2 regions of the Pseudoalteromonas fenneropenaei genome follow, and region 1 is predicted to be linked to the other one. Evidence: predicted binding sites of a transcription regulator. Region 1 holds the regulator's gene; the other holds the start of a gene.
The links. The regulator LexA, encoded in region 1, represses DNA repair genes until DNA is damaged. The targets are predictions, from matches to a motif close to TACTGTATNNNNATACAGTA.
Positions count from the first base shown of each region.

Region 2: ACFOEE_RS08090 (DNA topoisomerase III) is a predicted target of LexA. The motif match lies at 1,471-1,490, and genes of this name have one in related genera.

Region 1 covers NZ_JBHRSD010000048.1:56,239-59,664, forward strand. The annotation lists gene coxB (cytochrome c oxidase subunit II) at 1-916, opposite strand, end outside; gene lexA (transcriptional repressor LexA) at 1,210-1,827, opposite strand; gene ACFOEE_RS20330 (3-oxoacid CoA-transferase subunit B) at 1,978-2,634, opposite strand; gene ACFOEE_RS20335 (CoA transferase subunit A) at 2,634-3,335, opposite strand; gene ACFOEE_RS20340 (3-hydroxybutyrate dehydrogenase) at 3,344-3,426, opposite strand, start outside.
Region 2 covers NZ_JBHRSD010000013.1:1,173-4,598, reverse strand. The annotation lists gene pomA (flagellar motor protein PomA) at 1-173, shown strand, start outside; gene ACFOEE_RS08095 (flagellar motor protein MotB) at 178-1,107, shown strand; gene ACFOEE_RS08090 (DNA topoisomerase III) at 1,498-3,411, shown strand.

The DNA of each region.
Region 1 (3,426 bases):
CTGGGAATACGCCAGGCAACCCCATACCTGTTGGCTGGTGACAAGCTGCGCAGTAAGCCATGTAGGCTTTTTCACCAACTGCCATCAGCTCTTCTTTCGATAACGTTTGGTCTAGTAATGCTGCACTTTCAGCAGCAGCTCGTTGTTTAGCTGCTTTAGCATCGGCAAGCCAAGTCGCAAATTCGTCTGGTGATTTCGCTTCAACCACAACGGGCATAAAGCCATGGTCCTTGCCACATAGTTCAGCACATTGACCTCGGTAAATACCAGCCTCATTAACACGTGTCCAAGCCTCGTTGATAAAGCCTGGATTGGCGTCTTTTTTCACCGCAAAATCAGGTACCCACCAAGAGTGGATAACGTCATCTGAGGTCATTAAAAACCGCACTTTCGCGCCAGTAGGAATAACGAGCGGTTTATCCACTTCCAACAAATAGTTTTCACCCTTTGCTTGCAGGTTATCTATCTGCTCTTTGGGTGTAGATAGTACGGAGTAAAAATCGACTCCCTCGCCCATATATTCGTAATGCCATTTCCACTGCGAACCGGTAACTTTGATGGTGAGATCCGCTTTGCTGGTATCCTCCATAGCGATCAAGGTTTTGGTCGCAGGTATTGCCATGACGATTAAGATTAAAAAAGGAATCGCAGTCCAAAGAATTTCAACTTTGGTGCTTTCATGGAATTGCGCAGGAGTTGCCCCTTTTGCTTTTCTATGATGGATAAGTGCCCAAAACATTGCAGCAAACACCACAACGCCTATAACACAACAAATCAGGAAGATTGTCATATGCAAGTCATAAACTTGTTGACTGATGTCGGTGACACCCTGCCGCATGTTGTACGCACTATCGGCACTGGCCAATGTGGGTAACAGTACGGCAAACCAACCCACTGCAAATCGATACGCTCTCATTTGACGTCTCCTTGAAATCTCCCTCGATAAGCGCATAAAAGGAGATCGTTATTCTTATTGGATGACTGTCATAGCATGCGACACTTTGTCGCATGCCAACTGCACGACACTTAACCAATTAGTCAACTTTTGACCAATCTGCAAGTTTTCCTGCCTTTTCTTCGACGAAATGTGATAAGCGGTGAAAAAAGAGAAGCTTAGATACCGAGGCGACTAAGTTGGAAAAACAAAAAAGCCCAGCAACTCACGCTGCTGGGCTTATAAAATAAGCATTTTAAGGCAATATCAGTGAATTACATCCATTGATTATTTCTTATTACACCGACCGCCAAACCTTCGATTGAGAAAGGCTCTTGTTCCAAATCCACTACAATCGGCTCGAACTCAGTATTTTCAGCATGTAAAAAGACTTTTTTACCAACCTTTTCAAAGCGTTTCACTGTGACATCTTCATCGACACGAGCGACAACCACCTGACCATTCTGTGCGACTTGGGTGCGATGTACCGCCAGTAGGTCGCCGTCCAAAATACCAATATCTTTCATGCTCATACCGTGAACCCTTAAGAGGTAATCAGCGCTCGGTTTAAACATGTGACCATCAACCTGACAATGGCTTTCAATATGCTGCTGCGCCAAAATAGGCTCACCAGCAGCGACACGACCAATCAAAGGCAATCCCAGCTGCTCAGGTTCATCTTCCTCGACCAAACGAATACCACGGCTAGCGCCCGGCACCATTTCAATTACGCCTTTTTTGGCTAATGCTTTAAGGTGTTCCTCAGCTGCATTGGCACTTTTAAAACCAAGAGCTTCTGCGATTTCCGCACGCGTGGGAGGCATTCCGGTATCCCGAATAAAGACTTTGATGAGTTCGAATATTTGCTCTTGGCGTTTGGTTAATGGTCGCATATCACTGGTTTTCCATACAGTACAATTACCTGTGAGTATATACAGTTATTTCAAAAGCGCAAATTTAAACGTTGTGGCGATTTTTATTCCAGTTATAGCTTGTGGCTGAGTGGAGAAAGGTCTTCAAAGCGTGCCTTAGCACGCTTTTGCCTAGAATATCATTTCGGGGACATGGCTGGGTACGACTAAACGTCCAGCTGTTTTTTGCTGGATTTCTGTAACACTGACGCCAGGCGCTCGTTCTAAAAGGTGAAATGCCCCCTCTCTTATTTCAAGCAGTGCTAAATCTGTGATCACTTTATTGATGCACGACTTGCCCGTTAGAGGTAAGGAGCACTGCGCCAATAGTTTTGACTCGCCATGTTTACTCGCATGAGTCATAGTGCAAATAATATTTTTCGCACCAGCGACTAAATCCATCGCGCCTCCCATGCCTTTTACTAACTTGCCCGGAATGGTCCAGCTGGCTATGTTGCCTTGTTGATCGACTTCAAAAGCCCCGAGCACAGTTAAATCAACATGACCACCCCGGATCATGGCAAAGCTCTCTGCCGAACTGAAAATAGCCGCGCCCTGTACCGCAGTTACGGTCTCTTTGCCGGCATTAATCATATCGGCATCAACAGCGGCTTCATCAGGATACGGCCCCATGCCAAGTAAGCCGTTTTCCGATTGCAGCATCACGGCAATGCCTGTGGGCACGTAATTCGCAACCAATGTCGGGATGCCAATGCCTAAATTCACGTAATAGCCATCTTGCAACTCTTTTGCAACTCGCATTGCCATTTGTTCTCGTGTTAATGCCATTAGTTACCCCTTGTCATGCGTTTTTCGATCCGTTTTTCGAATTGCCCCAACACCACTCGGTCAACATAAATACCTGGAGTATGGACCTCACTGGGGGCAAGCTCTCCTGGCTCAACAATCATTTCCGCTTCTACCACCGTCACTTTGCCAGCAGTGGCCGCCATAGGGTTAAAGTTCATTGCGGTATGACGATAAACACAATTGCCAAACCTATCAGCCTTCCATGCTTTGACTATGGCAAAATCGCCTTGAATGCTTTCTTCTAATAAATATTCACGGCCATTAAAGGTTTTAAGTTCCTTACCCTCGGCAATTGGTGTGCCGACTCCCGTGGCAGTATAAAAGGCGGGAATACCGGCGCCTGCCGCGCGCATTTTCTCTGCCAGTGTGCCTTGTGGAGTCAAAATGACTTGCAGTTCACCACTTAACAACTGCTGCTCAAATAAGCTGTTTTCGCCCACATACGAGGCCACCATAGTGCTGATTTGCCGTTGTTCGAGCAAAATACCAAGGCCAAACCCGTCTACCCCGCAATTGTTCGACACCACAGTTAACCCTTTGACCCCCATGCGCTGTATTTGCGCAATTAAGCCCTCAGGAATACCACATAAACCAAAGCCACCAGCAATGACTGTCATACCGTGTTGCAGCCCAGCCATTGCCTCGGCATGAGAGCTGACTACTTTATCAAAACCTGCCATGTTTGCTCCTATTGCACCGTCCAGCCGCCGTCCAGCACCAAGGTCTGGCCGGTAATATTGCGCGCTTCTTTGGCGAGTAAAAACTTCACGC
Region 2 (3,426 bases), on a different contig from region 1:
CAATCCCAGTACAAACTAAGTTACTACTGCGTAAAGACGAAGAAGAACTTAACCAGCGTTTAATCTTAGATGCGGTACTCGGTATTCAGGACGGCCAAAACCCTAAAGTTATCGAAGGCATTTTGAAAAATTACTTGCCAGAATCGAAACGTTTAACTGACGCAGAAGGCTAAGCTTATGTCTGACGAGGGCAAGTGTAAGTGTCCACCCCCAGGTCTACCGGCCTGGATGGGAACATTTGCGGACTTGATGTCGCTCTTGATGTGCTTTTTCGTACTGCTGTTGGCTTTCTCGGAAATGGACGTACTGAAATTTAAGCAAATTGCCGGCTCGATGAAATTTGCTTTCGGGGTGCAAAATAAAATCGAAGTAAAAGATATTCCCAAAGGCACCAGTGTGATTGCGATGGAGTTTACACCGGGTAAGCCAGATCCAACGCCGATAGAAACCATTCAACAGCAAACGGTCGAAATGACCCAGCAAATGCTTGAGTTTCAAGCGGGTGAAGAAAGCTCAGCGGGTGGGCGACAAGAGCAACGCGGTAATAAACGCGGTGGTGAGTCGCAAAGCACCGCACAGCAACAGTCATCACAGTCACCGGCGGTGTCAGCTGCTGAGCAAGAACAAATGAAAGAGCTAGTGAAAAAAATTGCGCAGCAATTGGAAGATCAGATCATGGATGGCGCAATAGAATTAGAGTCTTTAGGGCAACAAATCATTATCCGTATTCAAGAGAATGGTTCGTTTCCTTCTGGTAGTGCATTCTTGCAACCTAAGTTTAAACCTATAGTGCAAGAAATCGCTGACTTACTCAAAGATGTGCCGGGTGAGATCACGGTATCAGGGCATACTGATGACTATCAAGTGACCAATGAGCTGTACTCCAACAACTGGGATCTTTCTGCAAAAAGAGCGGTAGCAGTGGCGACCGAAATGCAAAAAGCGCCAGGGTTTGATAAAAACAGGATGGTAGTTGTTGGACATGCAGATACTCGTCCTCTAGTACCGAATGTGACTGAAACCGATAGACGCCGCAATCGCCGGGTTGAGATCTCTATTTTGCAGGGTAAGCCGACGGAGTCTGATCCAATTCAGGTTGGGCAGTAACAGTCTATAATCAATCGGTTATGATTTTCCGCCTGGTAAAACTAGTTGTTAGGTAAAATGCTAAACTAGCAACTTAAAGCAGAGCGGTTAAGCAAGGTGTACCAAGTATATAAAGAAAAAAGAGTACACAGATAAAAAGAGGAGGCATATTTGCGCTCCTCTTTTTATTACCGCACAGTTTACACCTCTAGTTATCAACTCACTTGTATTTATCAACCATATTCAACAATTCACTGGCTATCAGCCACTCCGATTTATCATGAAAGCGTAATGGTGTGACCAAACACCATGCAGGCTTGAATGGTCGTAGGCAACAAAATGCAATTTCATCTTGGCAAAGCGGATTTGAATGCCACATAATGTAACTGTGAATTTATACAGTATTTTGTTATGAGACTTTATATCGCTGAAAAACCCTCGCTTGCACGCGCCATTATAGATGTGTTGCCCAAACCCCATAATAAGCAGGATGGCTATGTTGTGGTTGGCAATGGCGACATTGTTTCTTGGTGTATTGGTCATCTTTTAGAGTTAGCCGAGCCACAAGATTATGACGCCAGTTTTGCTAAATGGCAGCTGGAACACTTACCTATCGTGCCAACGCAGTGGCAATTTCAAGCCAAAAGCAAAACCAAAAAGCAGCTCAATTGCCTGATAAAGCTCATCAAAAAAGCTGACCAAATAGTCCATGCTGGCGACCCTGACCGCGAAGGTCAATTGTTAGTCGACGAAGTGATTGATTACGCTAAAGCCACGAGCGAACAAAAAAAGGCCATGGCGCGGTTATTGATAAGCGATTTAAACCCTCAAGCAGTAAAGCGCGCATTAGACAGCCTGAAATCGAACCAAGAATTTATTCCTTTGAGCGTGTCAGCCTTAGCACGCGTGCGAGCTGATTGGTTATACGGTATTAACCTTACTCGTTTGTTTACTATCTTAGGGCGACAACGAGGTGGCGGACAAGTGTTGTCGATAGGTCGGGTGCAAACCCCGGTGCTAGGATTGGTGGTAAAGCGTGATGCGGAAATTGCCCACTTTCAATCAAAACCATTTTATGAAGTATTAGCGCATGTTGCTAACGAGCAGAGCGCAAGCTTTAGCGCCAAATGGCAGCCAAGTGAAGCCTGTGAACCATATCAAGATGAAGAAGGTCGTGTACTACATCGTGCATTAGCAGAAAACGTAGCGAGTCGAATCACCCAACAGCAGGCGCAGGTTAATAAGGTAGATAAGCAACAGCGTAAAGAGCAGCCACCGCTGCCATTTAATTTGTCGGCGCTGCAAATAGAGGCGAACAAAGCATTCGCGATGTCTGCGAAAACGGTGTTAGATGTGTGCCAAGCGCTGTACGAAAAACATAAGCTTATCACTTATCCTCGTTCGGACAGTCGTTATCTGCCAAAAGAGCATTACGCTCAGCGTTTTGAAGTCAGTGCAGCGATTTTTAATAATGTTGCAGAGTCACAGTATCAATCCGCTGATTTAAACTTACGTAGCAAATGTTGGAACGATGAAAAGGTATCGGCGCACCATGCGATTATTCCAACGGCGCGAAAGGTACAGTTAACTAACCTAAGTGATTTTGAGCAGAAAATTTATAAGCTCATTGCGCGGCAATATATAGTGCAGTTTTTTCCAGCTTATCAGTATCAAGAAGTGAAAGTTGAACTCAATATTGCGGGTGGCTTATTCAAAGCAAGTAGCAAAACTCAATTAGTGGCAGGTTTTAAAATGCTCTCTGATTTCCAAAATAAGTCATCCTCGGCATTCCTACCCGAGCTACAAGTTGGCGATATGCTATGGTGTGAGCGGGGTGAAGTAGTAGAAAAGCATACTCAACCACCAGAGCATTTTACAGAGGCAACACTGCTGGCTGCAATGACTGGGGTTGCACGTTTTGTGCAGAACCCGGAAATTAAGAGAGTGCTAAAAGAAACGGATGGTTTAGGTACCGAAGCCACTCGCGCAGGGATCATTGATTTGCTGTTTAAACGCCAATTTTTACAGCGATCAGGAAAGAAAGTGTTATCGACGGCGCTTGGGCAAGCTTTGATAGGCGCAATACCCGAATCTTTGACTTTGCCAGATCGCACCGCAATTTGGGAATCTCAATTGTCGCTCATGGCGCAAAAACAACATAGTTACAGTGCTTTTATGAGTGCTTTGGAAGGGGAGTTAAGTGCATTGGTAAACGCGAGTCTGCAAGTTGATATGGCGAACTTACAACAGTGTGTGCCCCAAAAGCCAATTAAAGCCCGCAAATGGCGTGCGAAAAAGCGCAGCAAAGTGGTGAGTAAGGCTTAGTGCTTGTAATTTGCA